One region of the Pseudarthrobacter sp. SL88 genome, then DNA from elsewhere that is predicted to be linked to it. Evidence: riboswitches for the same ligand, from Rfam matches in the RefSeq annotation. Region 1 holds a riboswitch; each other region holds the start of a gene.
The links. Region 1 has a riboswitch for S-adenosylmethionine ahead of OVA06_RS17085 (LLM class flavin-dependent oxidoreductase). Riboswitches for the same ligand answer to the same signal wherever they lie in the genome.
Positions count from the first base shown of each region.

Region 2: it holds a riboswitch for S-adenosylmethionine, as region 1 does, so the genes downstream of both, metX (homoserine O-acetyltransferase MetX) here and OVA06_RS17085 (LLM class flavin-dependent oxidoreductase) in region 1, are expected to answer to the same signal.
Region 3: it holds a riboswitch for S-adenosylmethionine, as region 1 does, so the genes downstream of both, OVA06_RS06225 (aminotransferase class V-fold PLP-dependent enzyme) here and OVA06_RS17085 (LLM class flavin-dependent oxidoreductase) in region 1, are expected to answer to the same signal.
Region 4: it holds a riboswitch for S-adenosylmethionine, as region 1 does, so the genes downstream of both, OVA06_RS00350 (DUF1737 domain-containing protein) here and OVA06_RS17085 (LLM class flavin-dependent oxidoreductase) in region 1, are expected to answer to the same signal.

Region 1 is NZ_JAPPRD010000001.1:3,765,990-3,773,660, reverse strand. Features, by position in the region: gene OVA06_RS17105 (PLP-dependent cysteine synthase family protein) at 1-1,263, opposite strand, end outside; gene OVA06_RS17100 (MFS transporter) at 1,552-3,255, shown strand; gene OVA06_RS17095 (rhodanese-like domain-containing protein) at 3,252-3,632, opposite strand; gene OVA06_RS17090 (LLM class flavin-dependent oxidoreductase) at 3,673-4,926, opposite strand; SAM riboswitch class IV at 5,142-5,250, shown strand; gene OVA06_RS17085 (LLM class flavin-dependent oxidoreductase) at 5,286-6,380, shown strand; gene OVA06_RS17080 (NtaA/DmoA family FMN-dependent monooxygenase) at 6,392-7,671, shown strand, end outside.
Region 2 is NZ_JAPPRD010000001.1:2,540,210-2,547,880, forward strand. Features, by position in the region: gene OVA06_RS11610 (alpha/beta hydrolase) at 32-682, opposite strand; gene OVA06_RS11615 (SGNH/GDSL hydrolase family protein) at 761-1,630, shown strand; gene OVA06_RS11620 (hypothetical protein) at 1,747-2,334, shown strand; gene metX (homoserine O-acetyltransferase MetX) at 2,477-3,592, opposite strand; SAM riboswitch class IV at 3,605-3,719, opposite strand; gene OVA06_RS11630 (bifunctional o-acetylhomoserine/o-acetylserine sulfhydrylase) at 3,867-5,189, opposite strand; SAM riboswitch class IV at 5,233-5,348, opposite strand; gene OVA06_RS11635 (VOC family protein) at 5,511-6,149, shown strand; gene OVA06_RS11640 (CPBP family intramembrane glutamic endopeptidase) at 6,293-7,075, opposite strand; gene OVA06_RS11645 (DeoR/GlpR family DNA-binding transcription regulator) at 7,126-7,671, opposite strand, start outside.
Region 3 is NZ_JAPPRD010000001.1:1,351,411-1,359,081, reverse strand. Features, by position in the region: gene OVA06_RS06245 (DoxX family protein) at 129-677, shown strand; gene aroA (3-phosphoshikimate 1-carboxyvinyltransferase) at 683-2,110, shown strand; gene rsgA (ribosome small subunit-dependent GTPase A) at 2,094-3,209, shown strand; gene hisN (histidinol-phosphatase) at 3,271-4,083, shown strand; SAM riboswitch class IV at 4,245-4,358, shown strand; gene OVA06_RS06225 (aminotransferase class V-fold PLP-dependent enzyme) at 4,397-5,815, shown strand; gene OVA06_RS06220 (class I SAM-dependent methyltransferase) at 5,893-6,651, shown strand; gene OVA06_RS06215 (metal-dependent transcriptional regulator) at 6,697-7,410, shown strand; gene OVA06_RS06210 (fluoride efflux transporter FluC) at 7,426-7,671, shown strand, end outside.
Region 4 is NZ_JAPPRD010000001.1:84,005-91,675, forward strand. Features, by position in the region: gene OVA06_RS00340 (O-succinylhomoserine sulfhydrylase) at 1-974, opposite strand, end outside; gene OVA06_RS00345 (rhodanese-like domain-containing protein) at 975-1,385, opposite strand; gene OVA06_RS00350 (DUF1737 domain-containing protein) at 1,382-1,660, opposite strand; SAM riboswitch class IV at 1,674-1,788, opposite strand; gene opgC (OpgC domain-containing protein) at 2,028-4,508, shown strand; gene OVA06_RS00360 (GNAT family N-acetyltransferase) at 4,545-5,138, opposite strand; gene OVA06_RS00365 (hypothetical protein) at 5,269-5,523, opposite strand; gene OVA06_RS00370 (TetR/AcrR family transcriptional regulator C-terminal domain-containing protein) at 5,778-6,485, shown strand; gene OVA06_RS00375 (pyridoxamine 5'-phosphate oxidase family protein) at 6,510-6,974, opposite strand; gene OVA06_RS00380 (aminodeoxychorismate lyase) at 7,035-7,671, opposite strand, start outside.

The DNA.
Region 1 (7,671 bases):
TGCGGCAAGGAGGGCCGCAGCCGATGGCCCGGCCTGCGAATCCAAAGCCTGCAGCGACTCAAGGGTCACGGCGGCCAGGACCTCCCTGGGGTGGACCGTCCCGTGCCGCGCGCCGCGGTCCAGGACAAGGAAGGCAGGATCGGCCGGCCCCTGTCCCCGTGCGCGCAGGTGGGCGATCGACTCGCCTACAGACTGCCCCGACGGCAGAAGCGGCACCCCGGCTGCCGGACCGCCGGCGTCAACGGAAGTAAGCAGCGACCGCACCGTCCCCTGGGGACTGTCCGGTTCAAGGAAGCCCAATGAGGCCAGCCAGCCGTCGTCGAAATACGTGGAAAGGTAGTTCCGCCCTGAATCGGGAAGGACCACCACGATGGTGTGGGACCCGTCCAGGTCCGCCGCGAGGTTCAGCGCGGCAGCGAGCGCCGTTCCACCCGTAGCCCCGGTCAGCAGCCCTTCCTCGCGGGCTGCCCGCCGGGCGGTAAAAATCGCATCACGGTCGCTGACCCGGATGTACTGGTCCACAACGTCGGTGTCGAACGCCTCCGGCCAGATGTCCTCCACGGATTCGGGGTGCAGGGCATGGCCGGCGCCTTCCACGTACTTCAGCGCCCCGTCACCGCCGCCGTACCGGGAATGCTCCGGATCAGCCGCCAACACCTGCACCGAACCGCCGCTGGCGTCCTTCAGGAAACCGCCGGTGCCGGACAGCGTGCCGCCCGTTCCCACACTCGCCACCAGATGGGTGACGGACCCCTCGGTGTCATCCCAGATTTCAGGGCCCGTGGTGTGCCGGTGGGCCGCGGGGTTGGCAGGGTTGTCGTACTGCTGGGCAAGCCACGCGCCGGGGGTAGCTGCGGTAAACGCGGCAGCCCGGGAAGCCAGATGGCCCGGGTGATCGCGCGGAACGAAATCGGCCACCAGATGCACCTCGGCGCCGTAGGCCCGCAGCAGCCGGATCTTCTCCGCGGCCGTTGCCGCTGGTGCGAAAATCACTGCCCGGTACCCCAGCTGCGCCGCCACCATGGCGATCCCGATGCCGGTGTTGCCGCTGGTTCCTTCCACCACAGTTCCGCCCGGACGGAGCAGCCCCTGGCGTTCGGCGGTACGGATCATGGACAGCGCGGCCCGGTCCTTGACGCTGCCGCCGATGTTCTGGAATTCCAGCTTGGCGTAGATCCGTGGGCGGAGTCCTGCCCCAAGGCGGCGCAGGCGGACCAGGGGAGTGCCCCCGATGCCGTCCAGGACGGATTCGAAGACTGTCATGCCGTCACCGCCGCGTCCGGAACCGGGCGGGGATGGACTGTGGACGTGCGGCGGAGGGCTGTCATGCGGCCACGGTAGGACTGCGCACCGGTGCGTCCCAAACTTTTTTGAGCCGCGTTTCCCAGCATGTCCCCCGATGTGCAAATGCGGCTCCGTCCACCCGCCCGGCGTCACGGGAAGTGTCACAAAAGGACCCCTCACGGAAGCCACAGGTAACCGGACTTCACCCGGATTAATGCTCCGACGCCGGATGCGGAGCGCCCTGCTGCCCGGGCTTAGGGTCCCGATATGGGCCGAATCGCTGGGGCAAGCACACCGCGCACAACGGGCACGCCGTCACCGCGGGCCGCGCTGTGGCTGTGCCTCGGCGCCGGGTTCGTGACCCTGCTTGATCAATCGGTCTTCGTTCTTGCCGTCCCTGCCATGGCCGCCGGCCTGCATGCGGACAGCGGGCAGGTGCAGTGGATCCTGGCCAGCTATTCCCTGGCCTTCGGCGTCGCGCTGGTCCCGGCCGGACGGCTGGGCGACCTGCTGGGCCGCCGGAAACTGTTCATCGCCGGGATTGCCGTCTTCGGCGCCTTCAGCCTCCTCGGCGGGCTCGCGTCGGATCCCGCCGTCGTCATCGCCGCCCGCCTGCTGCAGGGACTGGGCGCCGGCACGCTGAACCCCCAGGTGCTGGGCCTCCTCCAGGACATTTTTACCGGCTCCGGACGAGCCAAGGCCTTGGGCTACTACGCGGCCGCCGGTGGCACGGCTGCGGTCTGCGGCCCCCTGGTGGGCGGCATTATTCTGTCCGCCGGCGATCCCGCACTTAGTTGGCGGCTGCTGTTCCTGGTCAACGTTCCGCTCGTGCTGGTCCTGGTGCCGCTGGCCCTGGTCTACCTTCCCCGCGCGGCGCCGCAGCCCGGCCAGGCCAGGCCAGGCAGCACGGGCACCCACGGAACGGACGCCACCCGCTCAGCCAGCTCCAGCCGCATCCACGACCCAAGCGATGCTGCACCGCGCCGTTCCTCCGTGGATGTCCCCGGAGCGGCCTTGCTGGGCGCGGTAGTGGTGGCATCGCTGGTTCCCACCATCTACGGCCCGGCACCGGTGGCCGTCGTGTGGATGGGAGTGGGCGCCGCCGCAGTGCTGGCTTTCGCGGCATGGGAGTTTTCCTATCACCGGCGCGGCCGCACCCCGCTGCTCAGCCCGGCGCTGGTGACGTCGCCCGGGTATCTCCTGGGCACGGTGGTGGCGCTGTGCCAGTTCGGCGTCGGAGCGGCCATGGCGGCAGTGACCTCGCTGTACTTCCTGTCCGGAACGGGCCTGCCGCCGCTGGCCGCCGCAGCGATCCTGGCACCGCAGGCCGCCGGAATGCTGCTGGCCTCCAGCCTCAGCTGGAGGTTCGTTGGCCGGTACGGCCGGACCGGAATAGTGGCTGCCATCGCCGCGGCGTTGGCCTGCCTCCCGGCAAAGGACTGGGCGGTCCAGGGGTTCGACGCCGGTGCTGCCGCAGCCATTGTCGCAGGGGTGGGCCTCCTGCAGGGCGTGGCCACAGGGCTTGTGGTGGCGCCCAACCAAGCACTCACGCTGGCCCATGCGCCGCAAGGGGCAGCGGGGGTGGCTGCGGGGTTCTACCAGCTTAGCCAGCGCTTCTCCGCGGCACTCTGCTCCGCCGCGGCCGCGGGCATGTTCCTCGGCGAGGGTGCCTCCGGCGGCAATGCCCGGGAAGCCTTCCACCAGGGCATCGTGCTGTGCTGCGCGTTGCTGGCCGCCGCCCTGCTGGCCGGAACGGCGGACGCCGTGCGGATCGCTGTTTCCGCACGAAAGGCGAGGGCCGCCGTGGCACGGTCCGGAAAGGAAAGTACGACGGCGGCCCTCGCCCCGGTGCCTGCTGCGTCGGTGTCCGGCGCGCCAGGTGCCCGGCCGGCGGCGCCGGTCGCGGCAGGGGCCGGTGTCCGGCGAGCCGGTTCCCCGGCCCGGGGAGCCGGGGAACGGACGGACGCTTAGTTGCCGGCGGCGTCGACGGGACCGGTGGCGGGCACACCGGCGTCACGCAGGGCGGGGAAACCGCCGTCGACGTGCACCGCGTTGGCGTAACCGAGCAGCTCAAGCTTCCGTGCAACCGGGCCGGAGCCGTTCACGGATCCGCAGAACACCACGATGTTCTGGTCCGTGCCTTCAACCTGCGCCAGGCGTTCCTCCGACTGGGGGCCGAAATCTTCCTCCACACGCCCGCGGTCCACCACCAGCGCTCCGGGGATTGCGCCGGTGCTGTTGCGTCCGGCATCGCTGCGGACGTCAACCAGCAGTGCACCGCCGGCAATCAGTTGGGCGGCTTCTGCGGCCGTGACGAGTTGCGTGTCTGTTTCGGTTTCAGTGGTCATGGTTCTTCCTTCTCTTGTGCGGATGGTGATGGGACAAACTTCAGGACAGTCCCCACTCGGCGGCCAGCAGCTCGTAGGAGCGCACGCGGTGGTTGTGGCTGTGGGCAATGGTGGTAATCAGCAGCTCCCGGGCGCCGGTGGCGTGCTGGAGGGCGCGCAGCTGGTCGGCCACCTGCGCCGGGCCGCCCACGAACCGTGTCTCCACCCGGTCCCGGACAAGATCCGGTGCGCCCGTTCCGGGTGCGGCTGCCTGTGCATCCAGGCGGCCGCCGTCACGGGGTGCAGGGTAGGGGATGGCCCCGTGGCCGGTGCGGATGCTGTGCACCCACGCGGCATAGCCGGCACCAAGGGCGCGGGCGGACGTCCCGTCGTCGGCCACCAGGACGTCCGCGGAGACGGTGACGTATGGCTCCGCCAGCGCGGCCGAGGGCTTGAAATGGGCCCGGTATTCGGCCACCGAGTCCAGCACGGTAGCAGGGGAGACGTGGTAGTTCGCCCCGAACGGCAGGCCGAGTTTCCCGGCCAGGCGGGCGCTGGGGCCGGCGGTTGAACCATGGATCCAGAACTGGGGCGCGGTGCCCCGTGCCGGAGTTACTGTGATCTCCTCGCCATGCCGGGTCCGGTAGCCCCCGGTGAAGAACCCGATCACGTCCTGGACGTCGCTTTCGAAGTTGTCCGCGTCGCCGGGTTCGCGGCCCAGGAGTTCGGCCTGGAGGCGGAATTTCCGCGGGAGGACGGAGTTGAAGAGCCGCCGGGCGGCCGGGACCAGGAGCCCGTCCACCACCCGGGTTCCCTCGTCCGGCTCCGCCGCAGCGACCGCGCCGCCCGGGCCTGCGGCGTGCACGGCGCCGTCCGCATGCGTACCACCCGCAGCGGAGCCGTCGACGGCGGCGGGCTCCGGCGTCGTCCGTCCAGCATCCGTTGAATCCGCGGCCGGCGTGCTGGGCTGCCCCGACCGTCCGAACCCCAGGTCCAGCCGGTCCGGGTACACGGCCGCGAGGGTGCCGATGTTCTCCGCCACCTGCAGCGGCCGGTAGTTGCCCAGGATGGTGGCTGCGGTGCCCACCCGGATGGTCCGGGTGGCCGCGGCAACCAGGGCGGACAGCACGTGCGGGGCGGAACCTGCGACGCCGGGGTTCAGGTGGTGCTCGGCCAGCCAGAAGCGGTGGTAGCCAAGGTCCTCGGCGGCTACAGCAAGGTCAATGCTGTTGTGCAGCGCGTCGCCGGCCGACTGCCCGGCAGGGACTGGACTGAGATCGAGTACTGACAGGGGGACGCGGGAAGCGGTAGGCATGGCATGACCCTACGAGCCGGCCCACCCTGTCCCAAGCGGCCCTGTCACCGGGCTCAACCGGGGGAAACAGGCCGTCACGGAGCCCGTTTCCGGTGGTGGGCGGAAGGGTAAAGATGACGCCAAAAGCCGCTGTTTGACGCGGGATTTCCTGCGTTGACGCCGCGCGACAACCGCGTTTGTCAACGCATTGGACCGGCTCCTACATTCAAGCCATAGGTCAAGAGTCAGCACGCCAAGGACCGGCTGGTGCTGCGGCAACCCTCAGGCATTTTGTGGCGGGGTGCTCCGGAAACAGACCTGGCCGCACCGCGGCAAGTGAATGTCGTCCCGGCCGCGCTGCGGCCCTGAAGAAGGAAACCATGGCTTCAACACCGGTACCTGAACTGCGCTCCAAAATCGTGGCGCTCGAGCTCGACGGCGACGGCGCCCACCCGGCCGCGTGGCGCCGCGCGTCCCACCTTCCTGGTGCCCTGCTTGGCGGCGGCCGGATCCGGGAAACCGCCCAGGCCGCGGATATCGCAGGCTTCCACCTGGCCACTTTCCGCGATTCCCGCGTCCTGGATGCGGGCAGCACCGGCATCGCCGGCCGGATCGACGCCGTGCAGCGTGCGGCCTTCGCGGCCCCGCTGACCCGGTCCCTCGGACTGGTCCCCGAGGCGGGAACGCTGTTCACCGAGCCGTTCCATGTGGCCACGCAGCTGGCCAGCCTGGACTATTCCTCCCACGGCCGGGCAGGCTGGCTGGTCAGCGCCGCCAACGAACCCGCCGAGGCACGGTCCGTGGGCCGCCAGGCACTCGCCGAAGCCGATGTCCTGGCCGAGGCAGCAGACGTGGTGGAGGCCGGCCGCCGGCTCTGGGATTCTTGGGAAGACGGCGCTGTCATCCGGGACGCAGCCACCGGCCGCTACCTGGACCGGGACAAGCTCCACTACGCCGACTTCGACGGTGACAGATTCTCCGTGAAGGGCCCGTCCATCATCCCCCGCCCGCTGCAGGGCCAGCTGGTGGTTTTCGCACCGGCGGACCTGATCCCTGCCGTCGAAGCCGACGTGGCGCTCGCCGCCGCCGCTTCGGTGGACGGACTGGCGGCCGCGGCAACGGCGTCGGCAGCGGCCGGAACCCCGCGCACCCTGGTGGAGCTCGACGTCGTCCTCGACTCCCGCGGCCAGTCCGCGGCGGAGCGCCTCGCGGAGCTTGATGCGTACGAACCCTGGCGGCGCGGCGCCCGGTACGCCGGCAGTGCGGCAGGGCTCGTCGAGCTGCTGGTTGAACTGTTCCGCGCAGCAGACGGGGTCCGGCTCCACCCCGCCGTCCTGGACATCGACGTGCCCGAGCTGGCCGCACAGGTCCTGCCGGAACTGCACCGCGCCGGTGTGGCCGCGCCGCGCACCGGAACCACCCTGCGCGAATCCTTCGGCCTTCCCCGCCCCGCCAACCGCTACGCCGCGGCCTGAAAGAGAGCATCATGAGCACGCACCACCGCACCGCCGGCAACGGCCAGATCCAGTTCGGCGTCTTCTTCCAGGGCGTCAACCACACCACCGTCTGGAAGACCCCGGAGAGTGGATCCCAAACCGACTTTGAGTCCTTCCGCCGGGTGGCCCAGACGGCGGAGCGCGGCCTCTTCACCGCGTTCTTCCTCGGCGAGGGACTGCGCCTGCGTGAGCACCTGGGACGCATCCACGACCTCGACGTCGCCGGCCGCCCCGATGCCCAGACAGCCCTCGCGGCCCTGGCCGCCGTCACCACCAACATCGGCCTGGTAGCCACCCAGAACACCACCTATAACGACCCCGCAGACCTGGCGCACCGCCTGGCCAGCCTGGACCTGCTCTCCGGCGGGCGGGCGGCCTGGAACATCGTCACCACGGACAACGCCTGGACCGGTGCCAACTTCCGGCGCGGCGGGTTCCTCAAGCACGAGGACCGCTACATCCGGGCCGAGGCCTTCGTCCAGACGGCCAAAGCGATCTGGGATTCCTGGGCCGACGGCGCAATCGCCGGGTCCCGGGACGCCGGGCGCTGGCTCGAAGAAGGCAGCATCACTCCGGTCCGGCGCACGGACGCAAGTTTCGACGTCGAGATCACCGGCCGCCTGCCGCGCTCCTCGCAGCACCACCCGGTCCTGTTCCAGGCCGGCGACTCTCCGGACGGGCGGGACTTCGCCGTCCGGAACGCCGACGTGATCTTCTCCCGGCATGCCGAGCTTGAAGATGCCAAGAGGTTCCGCGAGGACATCGTGGCGCGCACCCTCAAGGCCGGCCGCCCGGCCGACGACGTGAAGATCTTCCCCGGCCAGGAGTTCATCCTCGGCGCCACTGAGGCCGAGGCCGAGGAGAAGCACCAATGGGTCCGCGAACAGCAGGTTGGCCCGGAGACCGCCATCGCGTACCTGGAGCAGTTCTGGGGCCGGACCCTCACCGAGTACGACCCCGACGGGCCCCTTCCCGAAACGGACCCCATTGTGGACGTCACCAACCCCACCCGCGGCAACGCCTTCCACGGTGCAAGCGCCAAGGAACTCGCAGCCCAGTGGCGCGCCGAGGCCAAGGAGAAGGGCCAGTCCATCCGCCAGTTCGTCGCCGCACGGTCCCGGCTCAACGGCCGCGGCCTGGTGGGTTCCTACGACGGCATCGCCGACAAGCTCGCCGAATACGCCCACACCGGAGCTGTGGACGGCTTCAACATCACTCCCTGGATCGTTCCCGGCGGGCTGGACGACATTGTCAACGAACTGGTCCCGCG
Region 2 (7,671 bases), 1.2 Mb from region 1:
GCGCCCGGGCCGCCGCCCGTCGTCGTTCGCCCTATTTCTTCAGGACCTCGTGGGTGAGGAATTCGCCAACGTGGCCGATCTCCTGCTGGTTGATGCCGTGCCACATTCCCGTGTAGAGCACCTTGGTGAGCTTGACGTGCTTGCGCACCCAGCCCATGGTGAAGTCGATCTTGTCCTCCGTGATCACCGGATCCTGCTGGTCCCTGCCCCAGAACATGGGCACGGTGCCGTCCAGTTCGGCGTCCTTGAAGGTGGGGTCGTCGCCGGCGTCCACCACGAATCCTGAAAGTCCGACGACGGCTGCGAAGTCCGCGGGCCGCTGCCGCAGGAGGGTGGTGGCCATGGCCATGCCCATGGAGAAGCCGAGCAGGGAGACGGAGGGGTGCCCTTCCTTGATGGTGTCGATCCAGTCCAGGACGTACGCCGAGGCCTTCTTGACCCGTTCCAGCGAATAGTCGATCGAGGCCGTCAGCGGGAACCAGGTAAAGCCCGGGCCCATGGCGATCGGGGCACGGACGGAGGCGACGGCGAACCCTCCGGGCAGGAGGTCCGCGAGGCTGAGCAGGTCCTGCTCGTTGGCGCCGTACCCGTGCAGGAGCACCAGCAGGGGTTTACCGTCCCGCTCGCCTTCAGGGTGCGACCACAGGACGACGGGGGCAGGAAATACTTCGGCTTCAGTCATGGTTTCCATTCTTACAGTTACCCGAAAGTAACAACCTACGTTCGCGTAGGCAGCGAGGCGGAAGGCAGGATAGGACCCGTGACTGACGCAAGCCCCCTCCAAAGCCCCATCACGGACACCGGATCCCACCCCTGGACCCGGTACGTGGCCATGGGCGACTCCTTCACCGAGGGCATCGGCGACCCCGAACCCTCAAGCCCCGGCGGCTACCGCGGCTGGGCGGACCGCGTGGCCGAAGAGCTGGGCCGTACGCTGCCCGACTTCGCCTACGCCAACCTTGCCGTCCGCGGCCGGTTGCTCCAGCAGATCGTCGACCAGCAGCTCGCTCCCGCCCTGGAGCTCAAGCCCGACCTGGTGACGCTGTCCGCAGGCGGCAACGACCTGATCCGCCCCGGCGGAGACCCCGACGCCCTGGCCGAAAAGCTGGACTCCGTAGTGCAGATCCTGTCCATGGGCGGAGCCACGGTGGTGCTGTTCAACGGGCCGGACACCGGCTCTTCGGTGCTGGGCAGGATCCGCAGCAAGGTGGCCATCTACAACGAGAACCTGCGGACCGTCGCAGCGCGGCACGACGCCGTGATTGCGGACATGTGGTCCCTCCGGCAGCTCAGCGACCCCCAGATGTGGGACCAGGACCGCCTCCACTTCTCTCCGCTGGGCCACCACACCATCGCAGCCATGGTGCTTGAGTCCCTGAACGTGGATCATGGCCTGGAACCTCTCCTGCCCAAGGACCTGCCCCCTCGCACCTGGCGCCAGGCACGCAGCGGTGACCTCGTGTGGGCGCGCGAATATTTCGTGCCGTGGGTGCTGCGCCGCCTGCGCAACCAGTCGTCCGGCGACGGCGTCACTGCCAAGCGTCCGACGCCTGGCCCCGCCTTTGGGCCGGGCGTTCCCCTGGGTTCGGGGGAAGGTCCGCTGGGAACCGCCGACGCAGCGCGGCGCTGAGCTGTTCTGTTCTGCTCTGCTCTGCTCTGCTCTGCGGCAGCTTGCTGGTGGCCGCCGGAACGGCATGCGGTCCGTGACCGTTAAGCTGGAAAGACCCACTCGAGAGGCGCAGCACCGTGAGTAACCTGTTTTTCTGGATCATCATCCTGTCATTCGTGATCCCGATGGCCATGCGCATGTACCGGAAATCGGTGGCCAAGCGGAACCATGACCAGAGCTTTTCCGGTCGGTACCCCGAGCAGTTCCCAGGCGCCGGCCAGTATCCCGGCAGCCAGGACCCGGGCGGCCAGTTCCCCGGTTCGGCCGGGCCGCAGAGCAGGCAGCCGCGTGATGGCTACACCCAGCAGGACTACTACTCGGGCGGGTTCCGTCAGATTGGGCAGCAGGCGCCGAACGTTCCGCAGCCCGGACCCTACCAGTACGGCCAGCCGCCGGTTCCCGGCCAGGCCGGGCAGCCCTTTGGACAGCCGCCGTACGGGGAGCAGCAGTTCAACCAGCCTCCCTACAGCCAGCCACAGCCCGGCCAGCAGCAGCCCGGGTACTCCGCGCCGGAACAGCCGGCAGCGCCCGCCACTCCCCCGCCGCCGTCGGCTCCGCAGGGATTCCGGGCGCGGAAGCTCGCGGAACTGGACCAGAAGTACAGCGACGGCGAAATGTCCATGGAGGACTACATGGCCCGCCGCAGCGAAATCATGAACGGCTAGCCTGGGCCGCAGAAGCCCTTTGAGCGTCCCCCGGGCGTCATCAAGTCCCCCGGACCCATCAATCAGGGGCCTGTCCGCACAACCCGGTCCTTGAGGGTTCGGATCTGCGGACAAGCCTCTGATTCATGTGCAAGCCGTGCTGCTAGGCCAGGAAGTCCGACCGGAGCTGGGCGCCCAGCTGGCCGATTTCGGTCAGGAAGCCGTCGTGGCCGATGGGCGCCTGGATGAGGTGGACGCCAACGTCGCCGGGCAGGGCGTGGGCCAGCTCGTGCGACTGGGACGGGAAGTAGAGCCGGTCCGATTCCACGGCCGCCACGAAGAACCGGGCGCTGGTCCGGGCGAGGGTATCGGCCAGGCTTCCCCGGCCACGGCAGACGTCGTGGCTCATGAGCGCCTCGGTGAGGGCGATGTAGCTGTTCGCGTCGAAGCGCCGGACGAGCTTGTTGCCCTGGTGGTCCAGGTAGCTCTCCACCTGGTACCGGCCCCTGCCGGCAAGGACCCCGCCCTGCAGCGGCGACTCCGAAGCCTGGGCTTCACGGCCGAAGCGGTGCTCCAGCTCGGCCGCGGACCGGTACGTTATGTGGGCAATGCGGCGGGCGAGCGCCAGGCCGTCCTCGGGGCAGGGACCGCCGTAGTAGTCGCCGTCGTTGAAGTTCGGGTCCTGGCGGATGGCCAGGGTCTGGGCCTGGGCGAACGCGATCTGTTCGGCCGTGCTGGCGGCTCCCACTGCGATGACGGCGCAGCGCTTTACCCGTTCGGGGAACGTGACGGCCCATTCCAGGGCCCGGGCGCCTCCCATGGAACCGCCCAGCACCGCGTACCAGCTGCCGATGCCCAGCTGGTCCGCCAGGCGTGCTTCAGCTTCCGTGCTGTCCCGGAGCGTCACCAGGGGGAACCTGGAGCCCCAGGGCTTTCCGTCGGGGCCGGGCGAGGACGGCCCGGTGGAGCCGTAACAGCCGCCGACGATGTTGATGGAGACCACGAAGAAGCGGTCCGTATCGACGGGTGCGCCGGGCCCGGCCAGGTGCTCCCACCAGCCTTCCTCATCAGTGTCCCCGCGGGTCACGTGCGTGCTGCCGGTCAGGGCGTGCTCCACCAGGATGGCGTTGCTGCCATCCGCGTTCAGCGTCCCCCACGTTTCGTACGCCAGGGTGACGTCCGGCAGGTATCCGCCACCTTCGAGTTGCAGCCCGCCAATGGAGGCATAGCGGACAATTCCGTGTTCGGGTGCGGTTGTACGGGCGACGGTAACCGTCATGGCAAGACCTCTTCTACGCGCTTGCCCGCCGTCGTTTACCGGCAGGCCAGGTCTTCACCCGGGGCACCCCGCCGCGGAAGGAGGGTTGCCGGCCAGCAAGCCGGGGCTGTCACTGGCACTCATGACCTGGTTCGAGTGTACGAAACACCCCCCGCTGATGGCCAAGCATGTGACTGGTTGTGACTTGCCGGCCCGCGATGCTTTTCCCGGACGGCAGCCCCGCGGAGGGGAGGCCGGCCGCCTGGCCGGCCTCCCGCCGTCGTACGTCTTCGGCCTAGCCGAGCGCGCCCTTGGCGGCCCGGAAGCCCGCTTCAAGGTCTGCCAGGATGTCATCGATGTGTTCGATGCCCACGGACAGCCGCACCAGGCCGGGCGTCACGCCCGCTATTGCCTGCTGTTCCGGGGTCAGCTGGCTGTGGGTGGTGGAGGCCGGGTGGATCACCAGGGAACGGACATCGCCGATGTTGGCGACGTGGGAGTGCAGTTCAAGGGCGTCGACGAACCTCTGCCCCGCTTCGGCTCCCCCGGCAAGGTTGAAGGCGACGACGGCGCCCGTCCCCTTCGGCCCGTACTTGCGGCCGCGCCCGTACCACGGGCTGGACGGCAGGCCTGCATAGGCGACGGATTCGACGTCGTCCCGTCCTTCCAGCCAGCGGGCGACTTCGGTGGCATTGGCCACGTGGCGTTCCACGCGCAGGCTCAGCGTTTCCAGGCCCTGGGCGATCAGGAAGGCGTTGAACGGCGAGACCGCCGAGCCGAGGTCCCGCAGGAGCTGGACGCGCGCCTTGAGGATGTAGGACAGGTTTGCACCGAGGATCCCGTTTTCCCCGAGGTCCCTGCCGTAGACCAGGCCGTTGTAGGTGGGATCCGGGGTGTTGAAGCCCGGGAACCGTTCGGGGTCCTTGCTGAAGTCGAACTTGCCCGAGTCGACGATGACGCCGGCGATTGCCGCTCCGTGCCCGCCGAGGTACTTCGTGGCCGAGTGGACCACGATGTCGGCCCCCCATTCCAGGGGACGGATCAGGTAGGGCGTGGAGAGGGTGTTGTCCACAATGAGGGGCACGCCGGCCTGGTGTGCCACCGCGGAGATGCCTTCGATGTCCAGGACGTCCTGGCGCGGGTTGGAGACCACCTCGCCGAAGAACAGCTTGGTGTTGGGCTGCACGGCGTCCCGCCACTGGTCCAGGTTGTCCGGGTCCGCCACGAACGTCACGGTGATGCCGAACTTCTTCAGCGTGTGGGCGAACAGGTTGTAGGTTCCGCCGTACAGGCTGGGGCTGGCCACGATGTGGTCGCCCGCCTCGGCGACGTTCAGGATGGCGAAGGTCTCCGCGGCCTGGCCGGAGCTGAGCAGCAGGGCGCCGAGTCCCCCTTCGAGGCTGGCGATCCGCTGCTCCACGGCCTCCTGGGTGGGGTTGCCGATGCGGGTGTAGATGGGGGCCAGTTCCGCCAGGGCGAACCGGTTGGCCGCGCTTTCGGCGCTGGGGAACACAAACGAGGTGGTCTGGTAGATAGGCAGTGCCCGGGCGCCGGTGGCGCCGTCGGGCTCCTGGCCGGCATGGATCTGGCGGGTTTCGAAGGACCATCCGTTGGACATTCAAGGCTCCTTTGACGTGGGCCCGGCATGCTGTGAGCACCACGGGCCGCGCTTGCCGCCCGGCCGTTGCCGGACAACCAGGTCCTCACCCGGGGCACCCCACCGCGGATGGAGGGTTGCCGGCCAGCGAGCCGGGGCTTGGCGCTGGCACTCATGACCTGCGCCCAGTGTAGGAACACCTTGGCGGCGGCGGACAGGATTGTGACGAACATGGTCTCCGCGACCGCCTGCAGGACGGAAAACTGACACCCAAGAAAATGAAAATTTCGAGTAAGGCAAGCCTAAGCTGAGAGCCCGATCACAAAGTGCCAAGATGTTGGCATGCGCATGGATCACGTCTCTTACGCCTGTGAACACGATGGCCTCGCGGCCACGACCGAACGAATTGCATCTGCCCTCGGCGTTGAGGCAGTGAAAGGCGGGGTACATCCCCGGTTCGGGACCCGGAATATGATCATCCCGCTCGCGGGCCACAAGTACCTCGAAGTGGTGGAGGTCCTGGACCACCCCGCGTCGGACAAGGCCCCCTTCGGACAGGCCGTACGGGCCCGTTCAGCAGCGGGCGGCGGCTGGATGGGCTGGTGCGTCGAAGTGGACGACCTCGCCCCGTTCGAAGAGCGCCTCGGGCGCTCGGCCGTCAACGGCAACCGCAAGTTCCCGGACGGCCGGGAACTGGTGTGGAAGCAGATCGGCATCCTCGGGCTCATCGCCGATCCCCAGGTTCCGTACATGCTCAAGTGGGAGGGCGACCCCTCACTGCACCCGTCCAACGCCTATGACAGCAGCCTCAAGATGAGCTGCCTGACCATCGCCGGTTCCGCTTCGCGGGTCACCGAATGGCTGGGCGAGCCGGTGGAGAAGCCGCTGGAGGACGTGGCTGTCGAATGGGTGGCCCCGCACGGCACCCCCGGCATCCTGTCCGTCACCTTCGAAACCGCCAATGGAGCAGTCACCCTCTGACCCTCCACCTGTGGTCCGGTTTCACACCGGACCACAGACGCGGGCGCCTGCCCGCGCCAGCTTCGGCCGCCATGGGGTGGTGACAACGGCGTCACCACCCCATGGCGGCCGAATCCATTTCCCGGCCTGCCGGCCTGCCTGGCCTATCCCAGGCCGACGGCCTTTCCGAAGAGGCTGAAGCCCACGAACGCCACGATGTCCAGCAGCGCGTGCGCGATGACCAGCGGCATCACGCGTTTGGTCCGGGTGTAGATCCAGGCAAAGACAATGCCCATCACCACGTTCCCGATGAAGGGACCGAAGCCCTGGTACAGGTGGTAGCTGCCGCGCAGCACCGAACTGACGGCAATCGACAGCGGCACGCTCCACCCGAACCTGCCGAAGCGGTCCAGGAGGTAGCCCACCACGATGACTTCCTCCACGATGCCGTGCCGGATGGCGGAGAGGATCAGCACCGGCACGGTCCACCAGTAGGCGTCCAGGGCGCTGGGGATGATGGCGGTGGTGATCCCCAGGGCACGGCCCGCAGCGTAAAGGCCCAACGACGGGATGCCGATGAGTGCGGCCAGCCCCACCCCCTGCAGCAGGTCCTTGCCCGGACGGGCGAAAGTGAAGCCCAGTCTCGTGAAAGCTGACCCAGACTGCGGTCCGAGGTCCCCGGAGGACGCCTGCCGGGAGCCCGTGAGGAAGTACAGCACCAGCAGGACCGGGACGAGGGCGAAGATGATGTCCAGGAGCTGATAGGTCAGGTCGAAGTATTCGCGGGTGCTCTGGGACCGGTTGAGCGTCGAGGTTCCCTCGGCCAGCGGCGCCCGGGTCATCTTGTCCAGGAGCTGCACTACCGAGTACACGGCGGACTGCCCCAGGGACAGGCCCAGGACAATCCAGACTTCGAACGCCAGGCGGCGGCGGGAGGGAACCAGCATGTACCCATCTTGCCCGCAGTTTCTGGGCCGGGGCTGATGGCCCCGCCGTGTCAGGGCACGGGGGCGACGATGACCTCGGTGCCCTTGGCCTCAAAGGCGGCCTTGTCCCGCGGCGAGATGCCGGCGTCCGTGATCAGCCGTGTGAAGTCATAACCGTCCATGGTGGCGAAAGCACGCACCCCCACCTTGGAGGAATCGGCAATGACATAGGACACCCGTGCCCGGCTGGCCAGGAGTGCGTTGACCGATGCCTCACCCTCCCCCGTGTTGGTGGGACCCACCTCGGGGTCGATGCCATTCACGCCGATGAAGGCGATGTCCAGGACCACCTTTTGCATGATGATGTCCGTATACGGGCCTACCAGCTCGTAGGACCGCGGGTTGAGGATGCCCCCGGTCACCATCACCTTGATGTTGGGCCGCACCGCCAGTTGCCCGGCAATGTTGATGGCATTGGTAACAACCGTCAGCGTTGACTGGTTGGAGGGGGCATTCAGGTCCTCACGGGTGGCCAGGATCTGGGCCAGTGCCGTGCTGGTGGTCCCGCCGCACAGGCCGATGACGGCACCGGGCCGTATCAGGGCGGACGCCGCCCG
Region 3 (7,671 bases), 2.4 Mb from region 1:
CGGGCCCAGCCCCCTGTGCGGACCCATGAGCCATAACCGCCGGCCTTGGGCAAATATTCCCTAAAAGTGCAAGACTAGAACGGACTTACGCCGCTGCCGATGCGGTTCGTCCAGCCAGGAGGAAATCCATGTCCTTTGTCCGCACGCTCGCCCGCCCCATGCTGGCTTCCAGCTTCGTCATTGCAGGATTGGACAAGCTCAAGAACGCCGACGACACTGCCCAGCAGTTGTCTCCCCTGCTCCGCAAGGCGGCGGCGTCCCTGCCTTTCCAAACGGACGAGAAGACCCTCGCCCGGGTGATCGGAGGAACCCAGGTGGGCGCGGGAGTGCTCTTTGGACTGGGCAAGTTCTCCCGGGTTTCCGCCACCGTCCTGACGGTGGTCTCGCTGCTTAACACATTCGTTGAATGGCGCAGCGCGGACATCAGCAGCAAGGAAGGCCGCGAAGCCCGCCGGGGCAGGCTGCTCAAGAACCTGTCGCTCAGCGGCGGCGCACTGCTGGCTTCGGTTGACACCGCAGGCAGGCCCGGACTGGCGTGGCGCGCGGAACACCTGGCAGCCGACGCCCGCAAGGGTGCCGCCCACCTCGCCGCGGATGCGCGCAAGACCACGAACAAGAAGCTGACCAAAGCAGACAAGGCCGTGCGCCGCGCCGTGGAGCAGGCTACGGGGGCCTAAAGGACATGATCGCTGCAGCCGCTGCCCGGAATGACTCCGGAACGACTGTCCCCCACTGGCCGGCACCCTACGCAGGCCGTCCGGTAGACGCCACCGTCACGGTTCCCGGCTCAAAGTCCCTGACCAACAGGTATCTTGTCCTGGCTGCCTTGGCTGACGGGCCGTCGCGGTTGCGGGCGCCCCTGCATTCCCGGGATTCGGTCCTGATGATCGAGGCGCTGCGCCAGCTGGGCGCCACGATTACCGAGGTTCCCGGGGACGGCGCCTTCGGCCCCGACCTTGAGGTAGTTCCGCTGCAGCACCAGGACCATGGAGGACAGGAGGACGCAGCGGGCACCGCGGTGCACATCGACTGCGGCCTTGCCGGCACCGTCATGCGCTTCGTTCCACCACTCGCTGCGCTGCGCAGCGGTGCCAGCACGTTCGACGGCGACCCGCACGCACGCAAGCGCCCCATGGGGACGATCATCGAGGCCCTGAAAGCCCTTGGCGTCAATGTCTCGGCGGAAGATGGCGGCACTCCCGCGTCGCTGCCATTTGTCGTCGAAGGAACCGGAGAAGTCCGCGGCGGGCATCTGGTCATCGACGCCAGTGCGTCCTCGCAGTTCGTCTCCGCACTCCTGCTGGTCGGTGCACGGTTTACCGAAGGCCTGCACCTGGAGCACGTCGGCAAGCCGGTGCCCAGCCTCGACCACATCAATATGACGGTGGCCGTGCTCCGCGGCGCCGGTGTGCAGGTGGACGATTCCGTTCCCAACCACTGGGTGGTTTCTCCGGGACCCATCCGTGCCTTTGACCAGCAGATCGAACAGGACCTTTCCAATGCTGGTCCGTTCCTGGCCGCCGCCCTCGCATCCGGAGGAACCGTCAGGATCCCGGGCTGGCCGGAGCAGACGCAGCAGGTAGGCGACCTGTGGCGCAGCATCCTGGCCCGGATGGGCGCAGAAGTAACACTGCTGGAGGGGGTGTTGACGGTCCGGGGCGGTCCCGAGATCAAAGGGGCGGATTTCGCCGACACCAGCGAGCTGGCGCCAACAGTGGCCGCGCTGTGTGCCCTGGCCACCGGCCCCTCCCGCCTGAGCGGCATTGCCCACCTCCGGGGGCATGAAACGGACAGGCTCGCCGCACTGGTCACCGAGATCAACCGCCTGGGCGGCGACGCGGAGGAAACCAGCGACGGCCTGGTCATCCGCCCGGCAAAGCTGCATGCCGGCGTCGTCCACAGCTATGCCGACCACCGCATGGCCACTGCCGGGGCAATCCTCGGCCTCGCCGTCGAGGGGGTCCAGGTGGAAGACATCGCAACGACGGCCAAAACCATGCCGGACTTCCCGCGGCTGTGGACGGGCATGCTCGCGCAGCAGGGCACGGCCCCTGCCACACAAGGCTCCGAAAACGGAGCGGGAGGTTCGGCCGGTGCCGCGGAGGACTGACTCCTGGGACGAATCCGACGTCCGGATCCGGCCCAACAAGAAGGGCACCCGGCCGCGCACGAAGGACCGCCCCAGCCACGACGACGCCGTAACAGGCCGCATCATCACCGTCGACCGCGGGCGCTACACCGCCGTCGTTGACGAAGACTCCGGCGATGAACGGACAGTCATTGCCGCGCGCGCGCGGGAGCTGCGCCGGAACCCGGTGGTTGCCGGCGATTTCGTCTCCCTCGTCGGCGACGTGTCCGGGGATCCCAACACCCTGGCGAGGCTCGTCAAAATCCAGGACCGCAGCACCCTCCTGCGCCGCAGTGCAGACGACACTGACCCCGTGGAACGTGCCGTCGTGGCCAACGCCGACCAGCTGGTGGTAGTGGTGGCAGCAGCCAACCCCGAGCCCCGCACAGGGTTCATCGACCGCGCCCTCGTGGCAGCGTACGACGCCGGCATCGAGCCGATCCTGCTGGTCACCAAAGCGGACGTGAAGGATCCCGGCGAGTTCCTGGCCAACTACACGCACCTTGACTTCCCGGTCATCATCAGCCGGACCGCCGACCTGAAGGCGTCAGGCATTGACGCGCGCTCCGATGACGGGTTGTCGGCCCGGCTGGACAGTGACGCTGTTGCCGGGCTCAGGGCCCACCTGGGCGGCAAGGTCACTGTGATGCTGGGGCACTCCGGCGTCGGCAAATCCACCATGGTGAACGCCCTGACCGGTGCGGAACGGGCCACCGGCGGTGTGAATGCGGTAACCGGACGGGGACGGCACACGTCGTCGTCGGCCCTTGCCCTGCGCCTGGCCGACGCCCCACCCGGCAGCTGGATCATCGACACCCCCGGCATCCGGTCATTTGGCCTTGCCCACGTGGATCCGGACCGGATCCTGAGGTCATTCCCGGATCTTTCGCCGGGCACTGATGATTGCGAACGCGGCTGCAAGCACACCGCCGCTGCCGTCAACTGCGGGCTCGACGCCTGGGTGGCCGGCGGACACGCAGGACCCACCGGTGAAGCGCGCCTGGCTTCGCTCCGGCGGCTCCTGGGCACCGATCCCAGGATGGAAGCCCAGGAGGCCAAGGAGCTCGGCACCATCAGCTGACAGCACCAACCGGCACGGCCGACCTCCCGGCAGAAACGGCGCCAGACGGTAGTTTGGAACCATGATCCAACCCGCTTCGACCTATAACGACGACCTGCGCCTGGCCCATGTCCTGGCCGACTCCGTGGATGACCAGACCATGAGCCGCTTCAAGGCGCAGGACCTCCACGTGGAGACCAAGCCCGACCTGACGCCGGTCACCGATGCGGACAAAGCCGCCGAGGAAGCCATCCGCGGCCAGCTCTCACGTTCCCGGCCACGCGACGCTGTGCTGGGCGAAGAGTTCGGCAGCACCGGCCACGGCTCCCGGCGGTGGATCATCGATCCCATCGACGGCACCAAGAACTTCGTCCGCGGAGTTCCCGTCTGGGCCACGCTCATCGCCCTCGTTGATGAGGGCGAGCCGGTGGTTGGCGTTGTCAGCGCACCCGCCCTGGGTAAGCGGTGGTGGGCCGCCAAAGGCATGGGGGCTTACATGGGCCGATCCCTTGCGTCGGCCACCCGGCTCCGGGTCTCGGACGTTTCCACCCTGTCCGACGCCTCGCTGTCCTATTCCAGCCTCGGCGGCTGGAAGGAACGCGGCAACCTGGACGACTTCCTGGGCCTGACTGAGGACGTCTGGCGCACGCGCGCCTACGGCGATTTCTGGTCCTACTGCATGGTGGCCGAAGGATCGGTGGACATCGCCTGCGAGCCCGAGCTGAACCTTTATGACATGGCCGCCCTCGTGCCCATCGTGGTGGAGGCAGGCGGCCGCTTCACTTCGCTCGAAGGTGAGGACGGGCCGTTCGGCGGGAACGCCCTGGCCACCAATTCCATCCTGCACACCGAAGTGCTGCACCGGCTCAACCCCGGACTGGACGACCTGCTGTAAGCCGGCCTCCTTCCGAACAATCGACCGCGGGCGCCTCCAAAAGGGGGCGCCCGCCGTCGTATTCTTCGGAGAAAGTCCCGTTTCCAGGCCGCGCGTAACAAAAGCCTTAACAATCCCCCCGGCTTCGGACCGGGCCGCCTGATGTTCTATGGTTTTATCCAGGTCACGAGTGCCAGCGCTAAACCCCGGTTTGCTGGCCGGCAACCCTCCATTCGCGGTGGGGTGCCCCGGGTGACGACCAGGCCGGTCCGGAGCGGATGCGGCAAGCGCGGATTCCAGCACAGCCGGAGTCCTGTCCTGAAGTGAGGTCTCCATGACTACTGCCGTCGAATCCCCCATTACCGCCATCGCCGCCGGGAACGTTCCTGACGAACGCCTGGCCGCCGCCGGACGTCCGCTTTCAGCGGTTACAGGCGCCGAAATCCTGGCCCCGTTGATCTCCGGCGGGCACGTCCGCTACGCCAACCTTGACTACGGGGCCTCCGCCCCGGCCCTGACCGTGGTGTCGGCCTACCTCAACGAGATCCTGCCGTTCTACGCCAGCGTCCACCGCGGTGCCGGATACGCATCGCAGATCAGCACTTCGGTCTACGAGAACGCGCGCAACATCGTCCGCGAGTTCGTCGGCGGGCGCCCCGACGATTCCGTGATCTTCACCAGGAACACCACCGATTCCCTCAACCTGCTGGCCGGCTGCCTCCCCGGCACCGACGGCGAACCCGCCGGTGACGTCCTCTACCTGGACATCGAACACCACGCCAACCTGCTGCCGTGGCAGGGTGTCCCCCACCGGAGCATCGTCGCCGCAGACACGATCGCCGGGACCATCGATTCCGTGCGCACCGAGCTTGAGCAGGGCGGCGTCAGCCTCCTGGCCGTGACCGGCGCCTCCAACGTCACCGGCGAAATCCTGCCCATCAGGGAGCTTGCCGCCCTCGCCCACCGTCACGGTGCGCGCATCGTGGTGGACGCGGCCCAGCTGGCGCCGCACCGCCGCGTGGACATCAGCGCCGACGACGTCGACTACCTTGCCTTCTCCGGGCACAAGCTCTACGCACCGTTTGGCGCGGGTGTCCTGGTGGGCCGCCCGGACTGGCTCGACGCCGGAACTCCGCACCTCGCCGGCGGTGGCGCCGTCAAGGAGGCAAAGCTCGACGGCGTCAGCTGGGCCATCGGCCCGGCCCGCCATGAGGGCGGCTCCCCCAACGTACTGGGTGCGGCTACCTTGGCGCGGGCAACACAGGTTATCGCGAGCCTGGACCAGGACCGCTGGCACGCCCACGAGTCGGCCATCCGTTCCTACCTGGTGGAAGGCCTGCAGGCGATCGACGGCGTCACGGTGCACCAGATCTTCAAGGACACCGATCCTGACAAGGACACCATCGGGGTGGTGAACTTCTCTGTGGCGGGTTACGACGCCGGCCTGGTAGCCGCCTACTTGTCCGCCGAACACGGCGTGGGACTCCGCGATGGCCGCTTCTGCGCCCACCCGCTGCTGAAGCGCCTGGGGCTGCCATCGGGATCGCTGCGGGCAAGCTTTGGAGTGGGCTCCCGGCTGGAAGATGCCCAGCGGCTCCTCGCAGGCATTGAAAAGCTCCGCCGGGACGGGCTCGGCTGGGACTACGTGGTCGATGCCGGCCGATGGGTGCCGGCCAACGACACCAGGACCTACCCCCACTGGGCACCGAACACCCCGGGAACGGCCGGCGCAGCGCCCTGCATCGACGACTGACCGCCGGGAGCCGGCACCCGGATGCATGCTGTAAATTCGGACGGTACCCGCAGGGAATCAGCTGAAGGAGGCCGCACGTGGTTCGGGGTGGGCCCAAGCTCGATCACGGGCGGCGCCGGGAGCTCGGCCAGAGCTTCCAGGACGGCGGCAAGCACTATGACAAGGTCCGTCCGGGGTATCCGGCGGAGTCGGCACGGTGGCTGGTGCCCGCAGGCGCCCATGATGCGCTCGACGTCGGCGCAGGGACAGGCAAATTCACTGACCTGCTGCTGGCGCTCGGATTGTCCGTAACCGCCGTCGATCCCTCCGCGGACATGCTGGCGCAACTCTCCGCCCAATACCCGGCAGCTGCTGCCCTGCGCGGCACCGCCGAGGCCACCGGGCTCGATGACGCAAGTTTCGACGTCGTCAGCGTTGCCCAGGCCTGGCACTGGTGTGACGCCCTCGCGGCCAGCACGGAACTTGCCAGAGTCCTCCGTCCGCAGGGAACGCTGGGACTGGTGTGGAACCAGCTGGACACCTCGGTACCGTGGGTGCACCGGCTTTCCCGCATCATGCATGCCGGGGACGTCTATAAGCCCGGGCAGCGGCCGCTGGTGGGCCCGGAGTTCGAGGGCCTCGAAGGGCACGTGACCCGCTGGCAGGATCCTGTCACCCCTGCCGACCTGATGGAACTGACCAAATCCCGGAGCTATTACCTCCGGGCCAACGAACAGACCCGTGCCAAAGTCCTGGCGAACCTCACGTGGTACCTCCATGAGCATCTGGGGCATGCCGAGGGTGAAGAACTCAGCCTCCCCTACCTGACGTTGTCCTGGCGCGCCATCCGCGCGTGAGACGCGGATCCCGGCCGCGTCCCGCCAAAGGGTAGGCTTGAACGTGTGAAGACCAGCGCGCCCTCCTCCTCCATTGAGGACTACGTCAAGGTGGTCTATTCGTTCACGGAATGGCAGGACAAGCCCATCACGTCCTCCCAGCTGGCACAGCGCCTGGGAGTGGCAAATTCTTCAGTCTCGGAGATGGTCCGCAAGCTGAAAGACCAGGGGCTGGTGGACCACAAGCCCTACAGCGCGATTACCCTCACGGATGCCGGACTCCGGCTTGCACTGTCCATGGTGCGCCGCCACCGACTCATCGAAACGTACCTTGTCCAGCAGCTGGGCTACAGCTGGGATGAAGTCCACGACGAAGCCGAACTGCTGGAACACGCTGTCTCTGACACCTTTATCGACCGGGTGTCAGCGCAGCTGGGCCACCCGGACCGGGACCCGCATGGTGATCCCATTCCCACGGCCGACGGCAAGGTCCACATGCCCGTTGCCCGCCTCCTGGGCGAACTCGACGAGGGCCACACAGGCCGGATCACCCGCATCAGCGACGACAACCCTGAGCTGCTGCGCTACCTTGCGGCCGAAGAGATCGATCTTGATTCCGGGGTTGAAATCCTGGGACGGCGGCCCTTCGGAGGTGCCCTGATCGTGCGGATCAGCAATGCCGGCGGAACCAGGGAATTTGATCTCGCCGACGAGGTCACCTCCGCACTGTGGGTGCACACCGGCCACCCCCACGAGGGTTGCACCCTGACGGAGTCCTGACATGCGCAGGGCCGGATGAGGGAGACGTGGATTCCGTCGGGCCGTGCCTGGCTGGCTGTTGCCGCCGGCGGCCTCGTTGGTTCTGAACTCCGGTACGGACTGGGCCTGGCCTTCCCCGACCCCGCGGGGTCCGTGCCCTGGACAACGCTCTGGATCAACGTCGTCGGCAGTTTTGTCCTGGCCGCCCTGACCACCACCTGGATGGCGCGGCCGCAGACCGCATTCTGGCTCCGTGCCGGGCTGGGGCCGGGACTGCTTGGG
Region 4 (7,671 bases), 3.7 Mb from region 1:
GAGCGGCCGCCCGACGGTGCCAGCTCAAGGGTGAGTACCGTGCCGCCGGCCTTCATCTGCTTGGCCGCGAGCCCGTACTGCGGGTGGGACTTCAGGAGCGGATACTTCACCCAGCTGACGGCGGGCTGCTGCTCCAACCATTCCGCGAGCCGCAGCGCCGTGGCCGAGGAGTGGTTGACGCGCAGTCCCATGGTCTCCAGGCCCTTGGTGAGCACCCAGGCGTTGAACGCGGACAGGGCGGGCCCGGTATGGCGCATCAGTTGCTTCACGGGACCGTCAATGAATTCCTTGGTACCCAGGATGGCCCCGCCCAGCACCCGGCCCTGGCCATCGATGTGTTTGGTGCCGGAGTACACAATCACGTCCGCCCCCAGCTGGCCGCAGCGCTGCAGCAGCGGAGTGGCGAAGACGTTGTCCACCACCACCGTGGCACCCGCCGCGTGCGCAAGTTCGCTGACCGCCGCGATGTCCACGATTTCCTGCATGGGATTGGAAGGAGACTCGAAGAAGACAGCGGTGGTGGGCTCTGACAGGGCGGACCGCCACTGGTCCAGGTCAGGGCCGTCGACGAAGACGGTCTCCACGCCCCACCGCGGCAGGATTTCGTTGAGGATCACGAAGCAGGAGCCGAACAGCGAGCGGGCAGCCACTACCCGGTCCCCGGCAGCCAGCAACGCGCCGAGGGCCGTGAAGACGGCGGACATGCCGGACGCCGTCGCAAAGCATGCCTCGGTGCCCTCCAGCAGGCGGAGGCGTTCCTGGAACGTGGCCACCGAGGGGTTGCCGTAGCGGGAGTAGACGAAGCGTTCGTCTTCGCCGGTGAAGGCGCGTTCGGCAGCGGCGGCGGACTCGTACACGAACCCGGAGTTGAGGAAAATCGCCTCGGACGTTTCCTGGAAGTTGGTGCGGTCCAGTCCGCCGCGGACGGCCTGGGTGTCAGGGCTCCAGCCGGCGGCATCTTCGTTGAAGGTCACTTAGTTCTTTCCGAGGTTGGTGGGCAGGCCGCGGTTCTTCCAGCCGTTGACGGTACGTTCGCCGTAACGGTCCGGTTCGCCTTCGAAGCCTTCCAGGACGTTGTAGGAGATGAAGCCCGCCCGGGTTGCCGCTGTGGCCGCCGCGATGGAGCGCTGCCCGGAGCGGCACAGGAACAGCAGTTCGGTGCCGCGGTTCTCCGGGCCCTGCTGCTCAAGGTCGGTTATGAATTCCGGGTTGGGAATGCCGCCCGGAAACGTCCACTGGATGAACAGGGGATCGTTGTCCGTGGCCTTGGTGTCCGGGATGCCAATGTGCGCCCATTCGCCCTCAGTGCGGACATCCACCAGGATGGCGCCCTGCTCCAGTTTGGCCCAGGCCTCCTGGGGTGTCAGGTCTCCTGCGTAGCTCATGCATGGCCCTCGCCGTCGAATTCGGGTTCTTCAGTGGCGGATTCCAGGTGGTCCACAGCGGTGGCAACGGCGGCGTCCGCGGAGGCGATGGCTGCCGGGAGCACCACGGCCTGGGCTACGATGACGCTGCTGCCGTTGAAGGTCACTGCCGGGCTGCCGTGCAGCACGTACCCTTCCGCCAGGGCAGCCGAGATCCGCTCGCAAAAGGCGCGGTCGTCCGGGCCGCTGATCAGGCGGTAGGACAATTTCTCTTCAGGGACAGGTGCGTCAGACATGACGGATCTCCTTCTCTCACGCTTGCAGCTCGAATCGGTCGATATGCCGAGTATTCACCTGAGGCACCCCGCCGTGGAAGGAGGGTTGCCGACCGGCCAGTCAGGGCTTGGCGCCGGTACTCATTACTCCCCAAAAACGTAACACCTGCCGCCGGGAGCCGCACCGCCGCCGTCGTCATCTTCCGTAACTGAACCGGAAACACAGGGTCACAGGCGTGCCGGGCGCTTTCCGGACAGCGCCCGACGGCGGCATTGCCGCAGGTGGGCGGGTTTTACGCTGCTTCCTGCATGCATTCCCGGCGGGCTTCGACCGATAAAGTACAGGTGGGGCCGCTGCCCCATCAGGTCTTCGGCACCGGGGGGTTCCATGAGCATGCGTACATCCGCGCGACGACGCACCAAACCTTCGGTCCAATCGTTCCGCGCGGGCGCGTCGAGGGTGTGGACATTCCTTGCCGTTGTGCTTCTGGCAGCGAGTGCCGTGGTGCTGTCCGCAGGCGCCGCCAGCGCCGCCGACCTTAACCCGGACGAGGGAAAACCCCTGCTGGGGGCGGTGCTGGAGTGGGGTGAAGATTCCGCTGCCGGTTTCGCCGAACGGCTTGGAGCATCTCCCGCCGCCTACGGCCACGACCTCGCCCTGCCGTACCGCCCCTCGGAGCAGAACAACCTCCGGGGCTTCCTGGAGCAGGCGTCACTCCAGGGTTCGCATGCGATGTTCACTGTGAAGCCCACTGTGCCGCTCGACCAGATTGATGAAGCTGCCGCAGCGTCCTTTGCCGGGGAAGTGCGGCGGCTGACATCGGGTTTCACCGGGCAGGTGCTGATCCGTTTTGCCCCGGACATGAATGCCAGCTGGGTGGAATGGGGCCAGCAGCCCGGTGCGTACCGCAACGCCTTCCGTGCCGTGTCCGCCGCCTTCAAGACGTCCGACGGCGGCCCGCTGATGGTGTGGGAGCCGTACCTTGGCAAGGACTATCCCTTCGCCCGGAGCCGGAATGCGCCCGCTCCCGGCAGCGGGGGCTTCGCTTTGCTGGACACCAACGATGACGGAACGTGGGACGGGGCGGACAGCGCCTACGAACCCTACTATCCCGGCGATGACGCCGTGGACTGGGTGGGCCTGACCGCTTTCCACGACGATACGGCCGGCGGGGCGGCGGTGAACACGGTGCCGCGGGCAGGCGAGCTCCAGGAGATGCTCACCGCCTCCGGCGGGGAAAACTTCTACAGGGACTATTCAGCCGGCCGCAGCAAGCCGTTCATGCTGCAGACCGCTGCCTTCTACAGCCCCGCAGCCGGCGGCGCCTCCGAGGTGGACGTCAAGGCCGGCTGGTTCGACCAGGTGGTGGGGGCCGCCACGTCCACCAACTTCCCGAAGACCGCCATGGTGGTGTGGGACGAAAGGACCAGCACCCGGGACACGGGTGTAGCGAGCATCAGCTGGTTGCTGACCGGCAACTCCACCGTAGCCGCGGCTGCCCACGCCCGGCTGAAGGATTCGTCAATGGTGACCGGACCCGTCACGGAGGTTGGCGCCGGCGGCAGCTATGAACGGGCCAACACACTGACGGGCGCCGCGGCCTGGACTGTGGGAGCGGCGCTGATCCTCCTGTTGGCGGCACTGTGGCAGATTCCCCGCAGGGTTAACGCCGCCACGGCATGGGGCTACGGCGACCCCTCCAAACGGGATTCCCGGGTGGACCTGCTCCGCGGCATGGCCATTGTCTTCGTGGTGGTCAACCACCTGGGCATGACATCGCTGTTCCAGCTGCTGACCCAGGAGGCAGTGGGCTTCGTCAGCGGCGCCGAACTGTTCGTGTTGTTCTCCGGGCTGGTGGTGGGCATGGTCTACGGGCCCCGCGTCCGCGAGGATTTTGGCACCGTGCTGGACCTGACATCCCGCCGCGCCGGCAAGCTGTACCTGACGGCGCTGGTGGTCCTGGTTGGCGTCTTCCTGGTGTCCTTGCTTCCCATTTTCCGGACCGAGGCCCTCACCACCTTCGTGGACCAGGGGACCGGAGGGGCCGGGCACCAGGGGGCCGGCCGTACCTACGACCTCTATGCGGGGATGGAATCCCTCTTCCAGTTCCCGGTGCCGCCGCAGGTGCTGCCTGCCGTCCTCCTGCTGCAGTTCGGCCCCTGGCAGTTCAACGTCATGGGCCTGTACGTGGTGCTGCTGCTGGTCAGCCCGCTGGTCCTCGCCGCGCTCAGCCGTGGGAAGGCCGTCTGGGTGCTGGCCGCAACGCTTGGGCTCTACGCCGTCGGCTCCATCACACGCTTCCGGCTCTTGCCGTCGCAGTTCGAGGATTCGTTCCCTCTGCTTGTCTGGCAGGTGCTGTTCGTCATCGGCCTCGTGGCCGGCTACCACCGGCGGACCATTGTGGCGTGGCTGTCTGCCAGGACCTGGCTGGTAGTGGCATGCACCGCCGTCGCACTGCTGTTCGCGTTCCTGTCCTGGGGCAACCCCTACCTGGCCAACGGCTTCGACGTCCGCCTCGCCCTTATTCCGGACACGGCGTACCGGGTCATGTACGACGCACTCTTCGCCCGCACCTACCTGGCGCCGGGGAGGCTGCTCAACGTGCTGATCCTGGTAGTGGCTGCCTACGCGCTGCTGACTGCGTACTGGAAACCCATCGAGCGGGTGTTGGGCTGGTTCCTGATCCCCCTGGGGCGCGCCACCCTCTACGTGTTCATCATGCACGTGGTGCTGATCGCTGTGGTGGCCAACATCCCCGCCCTGCAGCAGGAGAATGTGCTGCTCAACACGGCGGCCTACGCCGTGGTCCTGGGGCTCCTGTGGGCGATGGTCCGGACGAAGTTCCTTTTCAAGATCATTCCTACCTAGCTGCGGCGTTCGGGGAGCCTGGGCTGGCTGCCCGGGTTACTGTCCGTGCGGCAGGATGAGCTGGTGCAGCAGGTGGTCCTGCCATGTTCCGGCGATTTTCAGGTACTCCGGGGCAACCCCGATCTCACCGAACCCTGCCCGGCGCAGGATTCGCCGTGACGCCGCGTTGTGCAGCAGGGTGGCGGCCTGGATGCGGTGGAGGCCAAGCTCGCTCTGCGCGTACCCGGCCGCGAACCGGACAGCAGCCGTGCCGACGCCCCGTCCCAGGAGGCCGTGGTCCACCCAGTAGCCAAGGTTGGCACTGAGGAACGGTCCCCGGACAATCCCGGTGAGGGTGATGGTTCCGACGATGCGCTGGGCCGCTGATGAGTTACCGAAGCCCTCGACGAGAACCCAGGGAACCTCCGTGCCCAGCACCAGCTGTTCACGCTTGGTCCGGATCAGCTCCCGCTGACGCCGGGCCGTGTAGAACGCCTCGGGCCGGCGGGGTTCCCACGGCGCCAGGTGCAGCCGGTTCCGGCGGTACGCCTCTGCGAGGGCGTGCCCGTCATTGCCGTGGAGCAGCCGGATACCCACGCCGTGGAGCAGTTCTTCCGGCTCGGCGACGGGTGCGGGGCGTGGATTGCTCATCCTTAGATTGTGCCGTGTAGTCCGCCGCTGCCTGCAGCCCGGCGGATCGGCCGTCCCGGCGGATGCTGTTGCCGCGGCATTAAATGAAAAATGCTGTGGCACACGTGGTGCCACAGCATTGGTTTCGGTTCTATACGAGTCCGGGGTAGCTGGCGACGATGTAGTCGGCTGCAGCCGGTCCCTTCATCCGCAGGCGGTTGTGCCGCGGGTTGATCCGGTGCTTCATGGCTGACCAGAACTGTGGTTCCGCGCCCGGGGAGCGCTGGTTGATGAAGCACCAGCTGGTGTAGAGCCCGAACAGGCGGTCACGGTTGAGGCCATGTTCTGTGGAGTCGTCGAGGTAGGTGGCTTCCTGGAGGAACAGATCGAACTGCGAATTAGCCATGGCGGCATCCCTTCGCTAAGTGCATGGTGTCGCCATTCGGCTATAGCGGCGAACCTCCACGCCCTGCACGGGGCGATGGAGTGTGACTTGACCCCTTGGAAAATTGGGGACTCTCAGGCGGAGTAACTGCCTTATCTACAATGTAGACTTTACCCGTAGACTACAACAGAAGCAATGCCCATGGCCGCTGAAGGCGGCCGACACCAGGTGCGGCAGCCGCCGGGTCCGGGCGTTCCAGATCCAAGGATGGAACCATGGAATCCCCCGAAACCCGCGGAGCAGGCGCTCAGCCGCGGCGCAAAACACCCCTCAGCAGGGAAACGGTCCTTGCCAAAGCCTTGGAACTCGTGGATTCCGACGGCGTGGACGCGCTGACCATGCGCCGCCTGGGCCAGGAGCTGGGCCGCGATCCGATGAGCCTCTACCGGTACGCAGAGAACCGTGCAGCGCTCCTGGACGGGGTGACCGAACTGGTTCTTGATGACCTCTGTATTGAGCCGGAAGATCCTGACTGGAAGGAACAGCTCCGCACCATCGCCCACAACCTTCGGTTGCTGGCGCTGCGCCACCCTAACCTTGTGCCGCTGCTTGTCACCAGGCCGCTCTCCACACCACTCGGACTGCGTCCCCTGGGCACCCTCAGGCCGCTGGAGCAAATCCTGTCACTGCTGATTGCAGCGGGCTTCAAGCCCTCGGACGCCCTCCATGTGTACCGCGCCTACTACGGATTCCTTTACGGCCATATCCTCAACGAACTGCAGGAATTCATCGTTGACCCGGAAGAAAACGAGGCGCTGCTCCGGTTGGGCCTGCACAGGCTGCCGCCGAAGGAATTCCCGCGGCTGCGGGCCCTGGCGCCGGCCCTTGCCGAATACGACGGCTTAAACGAACTCGACCAGGGAATCACCATCCTGCTGAGTGGCCTCGAAACCCAGCTGTCCCTGAAAGCCAACCGCTCCTGACAGCGTCTGCGCGGCCGGCAGTGGCTATTCGAACGATGCCCGCCGCCGGTCCTGCAGCCGGGTGTTCCAGACGTCCGGCCGGTTCACCTGGAACCGGCGGCCCGTCAGGGCCTTGGCGTTCAGCCGGATGTAGTTCGATTTTTCGCCGGGCTGCCAGGGCTCCAGCCCCAGGCCGTCCACGGCGTCCATTTCGGACTGATCCTCAATCACCTGGGTATCGCCGCGTACCACCACGCTCCATGCAAGCTCCGTGGCGGGGGCGTACCCGTCGATCTCCAGCGCCGCCGGGCGTTCCATCATGGCGCCCCACAGCTTGGAACCAGCTGCCGTGCGGAAGGCGATGCTCCGGCGGTGGACAACAAAATTTACCGGAAAGACCTCGGGGTGGCCGTCCACGACGATGGCAAGCCTGCCCAGCGTGTCGCCTGAAAGGAGGTCCCAGCAGTCGTCAAAGGAAAGGTTTTCGATTGGCAGCTTGAGCGAGTCCATGGTCCACACCTTACGGGCGAAGCGGGATGCGGAAAAGGGACTTCACCCCTTGTTTCAGTGCTATTCGATTCCGGCGTAAAGCTCGGTGAGCTCGGCCGTCAGTTCCTTCTGCAATGACGGGGTGCCAATCTGCTTGCCGTCGATCGTGTTAACGGGGGCGAGCAGGCGGACACTGGAGATCAGCCAGACCGCGTCGGCGTCCAGCAGGTCCTGCGGTTCCAGGGGTCCGTAGCCCAGTTCCCAGCCCGCTGCCTTTGCCGCGTGGAACAGGGCACCCTGGGATGTTCCGGGGAGAATGCCGCTGTCCAGCTGCGGCGTGATGAGGCGCTTGACGGTGGTGCCGTCCCCGGACTCTTCCACGTGGGCCAGCAGCACCGTGGAGGTGGGGCCCTCAAGCACGCGACCGTCGGAGGACAGGAAGATGACGTCGTCGGCGCCCTGCTTGCGGGCATGGCGCAGGGCGGCCATGTTGACGGCGTAGGAGAGCGTCTTGGCACCCATGAGCAGCCACGGTGCGCGCTCTGCAACGGTACTGTCGTAACCGCGGTCAAGCAGGATGACGTCGATGCCTGTTGCGCGCTGCCGGCGGCCGGCGGCCGGCGCAGGGGAGACCTGGACCCAGGCGGTGGCGGACGCCGCGCCCTCCACGCCGCGGGTAACCACCAGCTTGACCACCAGCTCGTCGTCATCCGGGGTG